2 linked regions of the Methylotuvimicrobium sp. KM2 genome follow. Each later gene encodes a partner of the first gene's protein in a complex. Links are inferred from orthologs where the notes say so. Each region holds a gene or a part of one and is shown in the gene's direction. Other genes may lie near its edges.

Evidence for each region.
Region 2: the proteins of WJM45_RS00755 (region 1) and pabB are in contact, whole or in part, in a solved structure (PDB 8RP0), measured with the Escherichia coli proteins. The link is inferred for Methylotuvimicrobium sp. KM2 from one-to-one orthologs.

What each region holds. Positions count from the first base shown.
Region 1 is NZ_CP150634.1:165,439-173,209, reverse strand. Bases 3,833-6,831 are described here. They hold WJM45_RS00755 (aminodeoxychorismate/anthranilate synthase component II), read left to right. Parts: upstream 3,833-5,036; coding sequence 5,037-5,627; downstream 5,628-6,831. Other genes in these bases: trpC (indole-3-glycerol phosphate synthase TrpC), read left to right, coding at 6,746-6,831; trpD (anthranilate phosphoribosyltransferase), read left to right, coding at 5,715-6,749; trpE (anthranilate synthase component I), read left to right, coding at 3,833-5,040. Outside these bases: WJM45_RS00775 (response regulator), read left to right, coding at 1-625; WJM45_RS00770 (ATP-binding protein), read left to right, coding at 625-2,079; WJM45_RS00765 (fumarylacetoacetate hydrolase family protein), read right to left, coding at 2,254-3,126; more of trpE, read left to right, coding at 3,553-3,832; more of trpC, read left to right, coding at 6,832-7,549. UniProt on the Escherichia coli protein: Part of a heterodimeric complex that catalyzes the two-step biosynthesis of 4-amino-4-deoxychorismate (ADC), a precursor of p-aminobenzoate (PABA) and tetrahydrofolate.
Region 2 is NZ_CP150634.1:2,974,148-2,979,520, reverse strand. Bases 1-2,988 are described here. They hold pabB (aminodeoxychorismate synthase component I), read left to right. Parts: upstream 1-801; coding sequence 802-2,175; downstream 2,176-2,988. Other genes in these bases: WJM45_RS12505 (uridylate kinase), read left to right, coding at 2,118-2,738; truA (tRNA pseudouridine(38-40) synthase TruA), read left to right, coding at 1-321. Outside these bases: WJM45_RS12500 (hypothetical protein), read left to right, coding at 3,170-3,892; WJM45_RS12495 (DUF502 domain-containing protein), read left to right, coding at 4,170-4,760; pyrC (dihydroorotase), read right to left, coding at 5,222-5,373. UniProt on the Escherichia coli protein: Part of a heterodimeric complex that catalyzes the two-step biosynthesis of 4-amino-4-deoxychorismate (ADC), a precursor of p-aminobenzoate (PABA) and tetrahydrofolate.

The sequences.
Region 1 (7,771 bases):
GGGCGACGGCATACAAGCCGGCCTAACGATGGAAGGCTATGCCGTCGATTGGCTTAGGAACGGCGCGCAGGCTGATGAAGCACTGAAATCCAACAGTTATGAACTAATTGTAATGGATCTTAATCTGCCGGGTATGGACGGCTTAAACCTGCTTTCCGAGATCAGAAAACGAAAAGATGAAACTCCGGTCTTGATCTTAACGGCGCGGGACGGCATCGACGATCGAGTTACCTTACTCGACAGCGGCGCCGACGACTTTGTCGTTAAACCGTTCGATTTATCGGAAGTCTGCGCCCGCCTACGAGCACTAGCCAGAAGACAGGCGGGGCGAAGCGTCTCTCAAATCGAACACAAAGGCATCGTGCTGGATCCCGCAGCGCATACCGTGACTGTTCATAACACACCGGTTAATTTATCGCAAAAGGAATTCGGCATTTTAAATTTTTTAATGAATAATATCGGCAAGGTCGTTTCCAAGGCGCGTATCGAGGAAGCCTTATATTCCTGGGGTTCTGAAATAGAAAGCAATACGGTCGAAGTGCATATCCACCATTTGCGCAAAAAGCTAGGCTCGGATTACATCCGCACGGTCAGAGGTGTCGGCTACATCCTTGATGAGAATTAATGCGTTACTCACTTAAAGGCGTGTTGCTGTTTGCATTGCTTTCGGCAACGATAGTCATCTGGGCCGTTACGGCTTATATTAGTTATAAAGTCACACGCGATGAAGTCGTCAAACTATTCAATGCGGAACTCGAACAATCGGCTCAAGCTTTATATTCGTTCGTCGGACAATTGCTCTATAAAGGCTCTCTGAATGAATTGTGGGACTTAGACAGCCCTGAAAAAACGCCGCTACCCGATCAGCAAATCACGCAATTACGTAAAAAAATATCGTTTCAATTGATCGATAAAACCGAGGGCTTGATTTTAAGGTCGAAAACCGCACCCAAGCAGCCGATGTCGCATTCGACAAACGGCTACACCAAAACCGAGGTCGCGGGACATACCTGGCATGTTTTCAGCGTTTCCAATGATGAAGACGAATATATCGTTCATGTCGGTCAACGTGACGATATCCGTCAGGAATTGAAAGACGAAATCGCCAATCATTTGATCAAACCGCTATTGATCAGCTTGCCTTTATTTGGACTGGTCATTTGGATCATTGTCGGTCGCTCGCTCAAACCGGTCAATCGCCTGGCTCGGCAACTAGCGAAGCGTGAGGCTAATTACTTGAAGCCATTATCGACGCGCTGGCTTCCAACTGAAATCATACCGGTAGTCGAGGCCTTGAACACTTTATTCATCCAGCTTGAGAAAGCCTTCGAAAACGAACGGCGCTTTACTGCGGATGCTTCGCATGAACTTAAAACCCCTCTCGCAGGCTTGCTAACTCAAGCCCAAGTCGCGATAAAAACAACCGATGACGGCGTCCGACAACAAGCATTAAGCCGTATTGAACAAGCAGTGAAACGCATGACCGGTCTTGTTCAACAGTTATTGACTTTTTCGCGAATCGAATCGGATCCCAGTTATTTAGCCAAACAACCGATCAAATTGAGCAATGAAATTATTCAAATCATTGCTGAAATGGAGCCGGAGGCTCATAAAAAACAAATTACCATGGGCTTTGATAACGACACAGACGGTTTGGTCATGGTTAATTCGTTACTCATCACGATCTTAATAAGAAATATTGTGGATAACGCAATCAAATACACCCCAAGAGGCGGCAAAATATTGATCAGCCTAACCACACAAGCAAACAGCCCTTGTTTATGTGTCGAAGACTCGGGGCCGGGCATTCCGGTCGAACAGCTCGAAAATGCGTATCAACGTTTTTACCGTTGCGTCGAAACCGCCAACCATACCCAGGGCAGCGGTCTCGGCTTATCGATGGTAAAAAGAATCGCGGCTTTGCATCATGCCGAATTACAGATGAATAAATCCCGCTTTGGCGGCTTGAGCATCGCGCTACTCTTTCCTGCCCCACAAACCGATTACCCGGCGGCCACAAATATCAATTCGGATATTTTCAAAAAACCGCCATATGCTTGGCACCAATTAAAAAAATAATATACTTATACCTTTCGCACTTCAAATTTCGGCATTAGCCTATGGAGGTGCCGGGGTGTTCGGCAAAGGCTTTGATAGCATGGATGCTATCATAGAGCCTACATGGACGTATTTACGGCGTCCTTTGACGGGCACCCCGACGCCGAAATTTGACTAGCAAAGGGTATACATCGCTTATCGACATTCGATAGCATTAGGCTCTTCGACAACCGTATTGCATAACTCGCCAATACCTTCGATTTCAATGCGGACCCTTTGCCCGGGCTTCAGATATCCGCGCGGTTTCATTTTAACGCCGACGCCCGATGGCGTGCCTGTTGCAATGATATCGCCCGGCTCGAGCGTCATTACTTGACTCAAATAAGTAATCATTTGGTAGCAATTAAAAATCATGTGCCGAGTATTGGAGTTTTGACGTAATTCATCATTAACCCAGGTTTTGATCGTCAAATCATGCGGATCGATGATTTCATCCGGCGTGACTAGCCATGGCCCGAGCGGGCCATGTGTATCGAATGATTTACCCAGCGTCATCGTCGGCGAACGGGCCTGCCAATCCCTAACCGACACATCGTTAGCAATGGTAAAGCCTGCGATGACTTGATGCGCTTGTTCCTGGGGCACATGACGGCAACGCTTGCCGATTACAAATGCCAACTCGCCCTCATAATCCAGTTTTTCCGATACCTTAGGCCGATGAATCGCTTCACCGCTACCGATTACACAAGTTGTTTGCTTATTGAAAAATGTCGGGTATTCGGGTTTTTCCTTACCGGTTTCCTCAATGTGTTCGGCATAATTGAGACTAATCGCCAAATATTTACCTGGTCTCGGCACCGGTGCGTGCACTTTTACCTCTGCAACCGGCAGGCGATGCGAACCTGAATCAATGAGTTTTTGCAACGCCTCCAATGCCGACGTTCCAGCACTCAGAAATTCGATCATCGAGGCCGGAAGCGCACTGCCCCCGAAACCATCGACGACTTCATCGTCAACGACAGCGCCAATTCGTGTTTGCCGATTATGCGTAAAAGTAATTAATTTCATCGTTTGCTTCGTCCTGCCATTGTAATGAGACATTAATTTTAAATGATCCGGTATAAGGAAAACACGTCTCATTGATTTTAGGCTATTCAACCTAAATTTGGCAGTTTAACCATGAAGATCATGAAGTATTTCAAGAGATTAACTCAACACGCCCGCCAACCTCTTTGGTGAACGAAAGCTCTATACAAACGCATGACAAGTTATTGAATTAACTTCTTATTCTTCATGATCTTCATGGTGAAATGCTTTTTCTAGTTTCAATAAACCACGAATGAGCCGGATGCCATTATTCAACCCGGCATTTTCTAAACCGTCACTTTTACCTTAGAAGCGCCGCCTATTCTTATATATAATGTTGCGACCGGCGAAAGGACGGTTTCGTTTTAAGACCCGTCCGTGCGTCATCAACTTTTGCTGACAACCACAATGACACCCGAACAATTTAAACAGCATGCCCGGCAAGGCTACAACCGAATCCCGATCAGCCGGGAAATTCTCGCAGATTTGGACACGCCGCTCAGCGCTTATCTTAAACTGGCCGACGGCCCCTATTCGTATCTATTCGAATCCGTACACGGCGGCGAGCAGTGGGGCCGCTATTCGATTATCGGCTTGCCTTGTCGAACTGTCGTTAAAGTCATCGGCAATGAAATCCGGGTTGAACGAGACGGCGAAGCCATTGAAATATTGATTCATGAAAACCCACTGGCCTGGATCGAAGCATTCAAAGATCGTTACAAAGTCCCCGATATCGAAGGATCGCCACGCTTCAACGGCGGACTAGTCGGTTATTTCGGCTATGAAACCATTGGCTATATCGAACCTCGACTCAAATCGACGAACAAACCGGACCCGCTTGGCACGCCCGACATATTGCTGATGGTTTCCGAAGAAATACTGGTCTTCGATAACTTATCCGGAAAACTGCTGCTCTTGACTCATGCCGACCCCGAGCAAGACAATGCTTACCAAGACGCCGTAAATCGCCTGGAGGATTTGGCAGTCCGGCTGCGAGAACAAAAAGCGCGTTCCGAAACTCACAAAACGCCGAAACAAGTCGAGGAATCGCATTTCGTTTCCGGCTTCACGCAACAAGGTTTCGAACAAGCCGTGTTGAAAGCGAAAGAATACATCGTCGACGGCGATATCATGCAAGTCGTACTGTCGCAACGCCTGTCGATCCCATATAGCGCCTCGCCGCTTAATTTATACCGCGCGTTACGTTGCCTGAACCCTTCGCCGTATATGTATTTTCTGAATCTCGAGAATTTTCATATCGTTGGTTCGTCGCCCGAGATCCTGGCACGCCTCGAAGACGGCACGGTCACGGTTCGTCCGATCGCCGGAACCCGCCCGCGCGGCGCGACGCACGAGCAAGATCTTGACCTGGAACAGGAGCTGCTTGCCGACCCGAAAGAACTAGCCGAACATTTGATGTTGATCGATCTCGGCCGCAACGACGCCGGTCGCGTCTCGCGTACCGGCACCGTTCAACTTACCGATAAAATGATCGTCGAACGTTATTCGCATGTCATGCATATCGTCTCTAACGTCACCGGAGAATTGCAAGAAGGCAAAAACGCCTTCGATGTCTTGGCTGCGACATTTCCGGCCGGCACGGTTAGCGGCGCGCCGAAAATCCGCGCGATGGAAATCATCGATGAACTGGAACCGGTCAAGCGTGGCGTCTATTCTGGCGCGGTCGGTTATATCGCGTGGTCGGGTAATCTCGATACCGCGATCGCGATCCGCACCGCTGTGATCAAGGATAAAACCCTGCACATTCAAGCAGGCGCCGGCATCGTTTACGATTCGGTGCCGATTAACGAATGGGAAGAGACGATGAACAAAGGCCGAGCCGTATTCCGAGCCGTCAGCATGGCCGAGGCAGGCTTGGAAGGAGAACAATCATGAGCGCCGTCAAACTGGTTATGATCGATAATTACGATTCGTTCACATATAACCTAGTGCAATATTTCGGCGAACTCGGCGCCGATGTCACGGTCGTACGCAACGACGAAGTCACCGTGACAGACATCGAACGCCTGGCGCCCGATAAAGTCGTCATTTCACCGGGGCCTTGCACACCTAACGAGGCCGGAATTTCGGTCGAAGCGATATTGAAATTCGCGGGCCGTTTTCCGATTCTAGGCGTGTGTCTCGGCCATCAAAGTATTGGACATGCTTTCGGAGGCAACATCATCCATGCCAAAAGCATTATGCATGGTAAAACATCACCGGTTTATCACAACGATATTGGGGTATTCAAAGGACTGAACAATCCGTTTACCGCAACACGTTATCATTCTCTGGTCATCGATCAAGCCTCGCTGCCGGAGTGCCTTGAAATTACGGCCTGGACTCAGGACGAAACCGGCAATACCGAAGAAATCATGGGCGTCCGCCATAAAATATTTGATATTGAAGGCGTACAGTTTCATCCGGAATCGATCTTGACTGAACACGGCCACGATCTGCTGCGAAACTTTTTGGACAGATAAATGAAGCCCATCCTACGGTAAAATTCGTAAAATACGCGATTCATTGATCCGATTTCCAACTACCGACGAGAATATCAGCCAAACACTATGGATCTCAAACAAGCTCTACAAGCTCTCCTAACCAAGCATAATCTCAATCACGAGCAAATGCGCGATGTGATGCGCATTATCATGACCGGCGGTGCGACCGATGCACAAATCGCCGCATTTTTGATTGCGTTACGCTGCAAAGGAGAAACCATCGAGGAAATCGTCGCTGCTGTCGAAGTGATGCGCGAATTAGCCGACACCATTGAAATCAGCGGCGAGCATGTCGTGGACACCTGCGGAACGGGAGGCGACGGTGCAAACACATTCAATATTTCGACGGCCAGCGCTTTCGTCGTTGCGGCAGCCGGAGGCAAAGTCGCCAAACACGGCAATCGTTCGGTTTCCAGCCGCACCGGCAGTGCTGACGTGCTGGAAACGGCCGGTGTCAACCTGGACTTAAGCCACGAACAAGTCATCCGCTGCGTCAATGAAGTCGGCGTCGGTTTTTTGTTCGCACCGAAACATCATGGCGCGATGAAATATTCGGTCGGTCCTCGCCAAGAAATGGGCGTTCGGACACTGTTCAACTTATTGGGTCCATTATCCAATCCGGCTAAGACACCGAATCAATTGATCGGCGTCTATGCAAAAGAATGGGTTCGGCCGATGACCGAAGTGCTGAAAAAACTCGGCAGCCACCATGTCATCGTGGTTAGCGCGGAAGACGGACTCGATGAAATCAGCATTGCCTCATCGACCTCGGTAGCGGAATTGAAAAACGGCAACATCAATTGCTACACGATCACGCCGGTTCAATTCGGTCTCAAACGTGGCAGTCTGGAAGAACTCGCGGTCGATAGCGCCGCAGACAGCCTAGCAATGATTTACTCGGCACTCGACAATCAACCGGGACCTGCCCGAGACATCGTCGCGCTCAACGCCGGTGCGGCAATTTATGCGGCCGGCCTGACCGACAACTTACATTCCGGCGTGCACAAAGCTCAAATAGCCATTGAAAGCGGCATGGCAAAAGCGAAATTGAATACATTCATCGAATTTTCCAACGCGCTAACTTCAAGCGAATCATCATGACCGATACTCCCGATATTCTAAAAAAAATCCTAGATACCAAAGCCGACGAAATCGCACGCCGCAAGCTGAACACGACGGTCGACATGCTGCGTGAAATCGCAGAAGGGGTCGAAGGCCCGCGCGGATTCGCCGCCGCTCTACAGAGCAAGGTTGCCGGAAAAAAACCTGCGATCATCGCCGAAGTCAAAAAAGCCTCGCCGAGCAAGGGCGTGATTCGCGAAAACTTCGACCCGGTCGCGATCGGCCAGGATTATGCGATGAACGGAGCCGCCTGCCTGTCGGTCCTGACCGATAAGGAATATTTCCAAGGCAGCGAAGTCTATCTGCAAATGGTTAGGGAACGCTGTCCGCTGCCGGTCTTGCGCAAGGATTTCATGATCGACCCTTACCAGGTCTTCGAAGCGCGCGCCTTAGGCGCCGATTGCATTTTGCTGATCGTCGCCGCGCTCGAAAACGAGCAAATGCATGAACTCGCTAACACCGCCAAGAAATTGGGCATGGACGTTCTAGTCGAAGTACATGATGCGGACGAACTGCAACGCGCGCTAACGCTGGACACGCCGCTGATCGGCGTCAACAACCGTAACTTGAGGACCTTCGAAACCTCGCTGCAAACGACGCTGGACTTGAAAGATCGAATTCCGCAAGACCGCATCATCATTACCGAAAGCGGCATTCACACGCCTGAAGACGTCAAGCTGATGACCGACAACGCTATCTATGCCTTCCTGGTCGGCGAAGCCTTCATGCGCGCGCCAAGCCCGGGCCAAAAAATGCGCGAATTGTTTGAATTGCCGTAGATTTGCTGCTTTATCTCTCTTTTTACTGAGACATCGTATAGCTTTGTTATACCCATCGCAGATCAAAATTCGGCACCGGGGTGCCCGTCAAAGGACGCCGTGAACCCAGCACCTAAATTCTATAGGTCTTTGGCAATGATTCAAAATCATGGCTTATTTACTCCCTTTATACTCAAAAATTAGTTAACTTTATGAAGGTATGGGGTGTGGCTAGCGAGGATG
Region 2 (5,373 bases), 2.8 Mb from region 1 along the record:
CGCCGCATGATGCATTTTATCGATGTTTACCGCGAACAGGAAAAGGTCATTATGGATATTTCGGCCAATGCATTTTTGCACCACATGGTCAGAAACATTGCCGGCGTATTGATGGAAATCGGTATGGATAAACAGCCGGTCGATTGGACGCAAGACTTATTGCTGATCAAGGATCGTGATCAAGGCGGAATCACGGCGCCGCCCGACGGCTTGTATTTAGGCGGCGTTTATTATCCGGAACATTACGGTATTACCAGGCATCCGGTATTCGATAAACTGCCGTCCGATGCGAAACGGTTCGATGATCGTCCGAAGGCTTAAAGCTTTCTCCCTTTATACTCAACAGATGACTAACCTTATGAAGGTATGGGTGTGGCTAGCGAGGATGTCGGCAGCCTCGTAGGGTACGCTATGCGTACCATGGTAACCCCGGGATGTTCGTTTGCCTACCGAACCGCCGGGGCACGGCTTTGGTACGCGCAGAGTACCCTACAATTTATGTATAACTATGAGCGCAGATCGTGGGAGCGATAATTGCCGAGGGATTGAATAGTTGCGTCAGGAAAGGCTTTTTAAAATTTTAGAATAAGCTGTTGAAAGACTTGATGAGCTTCATGCGCTTCATGGTTAAACTGCCGAATTTAAATAAATGCATTTGTCCTGGCATCGTTTCCTTTTACGTTTCTTAAATACCCTAGGATGTTATAAAATTGCAATCTTGTTCATCGGCATTTGATGCTGCGTTCCCAAACATTACGGATACTTGGATGACTCCGAACGGTTACCCTCTTTCTCTATTAAATGTCGCTATCTAAAATCATCAATCAACCACTTCCATATTTCGAAGATAGTGCTCGCTTGTTCGCACCGCTTGCCGGTAAACCTTGGGCGGTGTTTTTGGATAGCGGATATCCGGTTAGTCGACAAGGCTGTTTCGATATCATGGCCGCCGATCCGGTTTGCACCTTAGTCACACATGGAAATGTCACCAAGATCAAACGGGGGGTTGTTGTCAGCGAATCGACCGACGATCCTTTTGAATTGGTCAAAAAACAATTACTACCGAAACGGTCGGGATTCGACGATTTGCCGTTTAATGGCGGCGCCATCGGTTATTTTTCTTACGATTTGGCTCGCCGCTTGGAAAAACTACCTGTCATTGCGAGGAATGCCGAAAATATTGCCGAAATGGCGGTCGGTATTTACGAGTGGGCTGTGATTGTCGATCATCAACTGCGCCGTAGCCGCTTGGTCGGTTACCTCGACGAGGCGCAATTGGCGAATTTAACGAAATTGTTTAGCCGATTGCCGGAAGAGGGTATGCAAAATGGATTTTATGTTACAGGGCCTATTGAAGCCAACTTCGATCAGGCGGACTATGCCGAAGCATTTAGCCGTATCAAAAAATATTTGAAAGATGGCGATTGTTACCAAATCAATCTTGCCCAGCGTTTCAGTGCGCCATGCCATGGCGATCCTTGGGCGGCTTATTTGAAACTGCGAAAATTAAATTCGGCGCCGTTTAGCGCATATATGAATACGCCGGAGGCATCCGTGTTGAGTTCCTCGCCGGAGCGTTTTCTAAAGCTTCGTGACGGCTTTGTCGAAACCAAGCCGATCAAAGGAACGCGCCCGAGGAAATCGAGTCACGCCGACGACCTCGATCAAATCAGTCAGTTGGAAAGCAGCAATAAAGATCGAGCCGAAAATGTCATGATCGTCGACTTATTGCGCAACGATATCAGTAAGACTTGCAAAAAAGGTTCCGTTAAAGTTCCTCGGTTATTCGATATCGAAAGTTATGCGACCGTGCATCACTTAGTTAGCACGATAACCGGCGAGTTGACGGAAGGCCGGCATGGCTTGGATTTGCTGAGAAGCTGTTTTCCCGGAGGTTCGATTACCGGTGCGCCAAAGATCAGGGCGATGCAGATCATCGAGGAATTGGAGCCGCATCGGCGAGGTGTTTATTGCGGAGCGATCGGCTATATAGGTTTCGACGGCAATATGGATACCAATATCGCGATCAGAACCCTAGTGCATTCGGATGATACGATCCGTTTTTGGGCCGGCGGCGGTATCGTGAACGACTCGGTTATGGAAGAGGAATACCAGGAGTGCTTCGACAAAGCTTCGGCGATGATATCGGTTTTGAGCCAGCTAACGGTTGTATGAAAACCGGCTTGCGGGTCATAAAGTTCGGCGGTAGTCTTGAACGTGGCGGAGCTTTAAAATCGTGCTTGGAAAAAGCGGCAGCTTTGTACCGGGAAGGGAGTATTTGGGTTCCCGGCGGCGGCGATTTTGCCGAGCAAGTACGGCAGGCTCAACAGCGTTGGCGCTTCGATGATATTACCGCGCACGAAATGGCCCTTTTGGCGATGCAGCAGATGGCCTTGCTGATGCATTCGATGCATCGCGATTGTTTATTGGCTGGCTCGATTGCCGATATTGTTCGACAGCTCGACCTAGGAAAACCGATCATTTGGTTACCCGATGTCAATGAACTGAACCAAGCCGGTGTTCCCGCTAGCTGGGATGTGACTTCCGACAGTCTTGCCGCTTGGCTCGCATTTACACTCGATGCCGATGAATTAATTTTGATCAAATCGGCTGAAATTTCGCAATCCGCTGATGTCAATAATCTTGCGGAATTAGGCGTTGTCGACCGAGCATTTTCCGGGTTTACCAAGAATGCCCGATTTAAAATTAGGGTCGTTAATCCTTATGATCATGAATAGGCTATCATCAATCCGGTAAATGAAAGTGCAAGGGGCGGTTAGGGTTATTGTCATTACGTTAAGGGAAAACCGTCAATCCGTCATGGGTTGGCGGAATCCAGTGCCATGTAAGGTAAGCGTTTAAGGCATATTACTCCCTTTTGACCGAAAAAGCGTATAAGAACGAGAAGGTGTGGGGTATGCCTAGCGAGGATGTCGGCGGCAGGGAGCCGCCGTCAAGCCCCCATGGACGGGTTCACGGCGCTCCTCGATAGGCATACCCCATACCCAACAAAGTTGAACGATTCTTCAGTAAGAAGGGAGTAGAACCTGAACGCATGAATGACTTATTTTTATGACGGCTTAACTTAATGGCAGTGGTGGTTAGGGGTACGGGTACCCTAAGCCGAATTTTAATCTACGGTGAGTATAAAAATAAAAAGGCGATATCGATGCCATTGGATATTTTGTTGATAATCATAGCGACGACCGTCATTCAGTCGATTTTTGGCGTGGGCGTTTTGTTGTTTGGTACGCCCTTGTTATTGCTATTGGGCTATCAGTTCATCAATGCGCTTGAGATTTTGTTACCGATCTCAATCGCCATCAATTTGTTGCAGTTGGTTAAGCATCATCATTTTATAGATATTAACTTCGTTAGGAATGTATTGAAATACAGCATACCATTCGTCGTGGTATTTTTATTTATCGTGACTAGCGTTCGAATCAATATCGGCGCATTGATTGGGGTATTTTTAATTTTCGTTGCGCTTAAGGATGCGGTCGGCGCCGTCAATAAAATAATCAGGAAGCTGGTCAGTTACGAAAGAACTTATCTGATTTCGATGGGCATCGTGCATGGCTTGACTAATTTAGGCGGCTCTCTATTGACTGCGATGGCGCATAGCAAACAGTATGAAAAAAATCAGACTCGGTCGACTGTTGCGGTTTGTTATGGCATGTTCGCAGTATTTCAGATTTTGACGTTGTTTTTTGTTAAACATCAGTATGTGATTTCTTATGCCGATAATGTGTCGTTGTTGCAAATTGCCGTGGTTGTATTTTTATTGACTGAGGAAATGCTTTATAAGAACATCGATAACGAAAAATACGCTAAAATTTTCGCGGCATTTTTGGGAATATCGGGCGCTGTATTGATTTGGAAATCTTTGTAGTCTTGTTGTCAGATTAAGTCAGTGAGTACAGAACAAATAGCCTGTTATGTTTCAAATTTCGGCAGTGCCTAAGGCGGCGCCGGGGGCTTGGTATAGAGGCTTATTTACTCGGCGCTTAAATTTCATAGCTCATAGGCTATGCTTAGCCATTTGGTATAAATTAGATGCTGGGTTAAAGGCGTGCTTTGGCGAGTCCCCGGTCCCGGCGCTGAATTTTGATCTACTATGGGTAGAAGTGTCACGCTTTACCATCACATGACAACGAAAAGAGGGCATGATGAATAAACAGCTTAAGGCGGTTTTAAATAACTTTTTGATTGGAATTTTCGCGGTAATTCCGATTGTGATCATTTTACAGATCGTCATCTTCGTAAAAGACCGGGTCTCCGACCTCTTTAGGATGGTATATGGTTATGCCGATAATTACCTGTATACATTGATGGTCTTTGCGGTTAGTTTTTTGATTTTATCGATGATTGGGCACAAAATCGTCAAGGAAGGTAAGTTCTGGGCGATCGCGGCGTTCGATTTTATTATCGATAGAATTCCGTTGTTGAATAGCATTTATCGGGTAACTAAAAAAGTCATTAATATGTTTTCCTCGCATGAGCGTAAGGAAGCGCGCGAGGTGGTTTATATAGAGTACCCAAAAGAAGGGCTTTGGGTTCCTGCTTATGTGACCAATAAGCAGGATGATCAGTATGTGTTGTTTGTGCCGACGTCGCCGAATCCGACTTCAGGTTTTACGGTGATTGTGAATCAATCCAGAGTCATAAAGTCCGAAATGAATATTGAGCAAGCGACTAGCTTTATCGTAAGTGTTGGGGTTGATTTCGATAAAATGGATGAGATGAAAAAACTTTCCTAATTGTAAAAAGATTTTAACCGAGGCAAACGCTTCATCTCAAAAAAGCATTTCACCATGAAGATCATGAAGAATAAGAAGTTAATTCAATGACTTCTCTTTCGTTTGTAAACAACTTTCGCTCACCCGAAAGGTTAGCTAGCCCTCTTTATACTCAAAAATTAGCTAGCTTTATGAAGGTATGGGGTGTGGCTAGCGAGGATGTCGGCAGCAGGGCGGATTTTTGCTCCTGCAAAATCTGCATTCACGCCATCCCTGGCGTTTGAGCTGCCGTCAAGCCATATATGGGTTCGCGGCTGTCCTCGATAGACACATCCCAAGCCTTTTATTCTTAGACGGTTTTTCAATCAAAAGGGAGTGGAGTGTTTAGGTAATCTATTGAAATACTTCATTAACTTCATGTGATTCATGGTTGAGCTGCCGAATTTAGGTTCATGACTCCTCCATGGTATAAGTTATCGGAGTTAGGATTCACGGCCCTCGACCTCGAGTTTCCAAGATAACGGCTCGCCGGCTTTAAGCGGTGTGATATTAATTTCTCCATGCCCGTAAAATTCAGGTACGATCCAAGGTTCTTTAATCAATGTGACTGAGCGAGTGTTTCTGGGCAATCGGT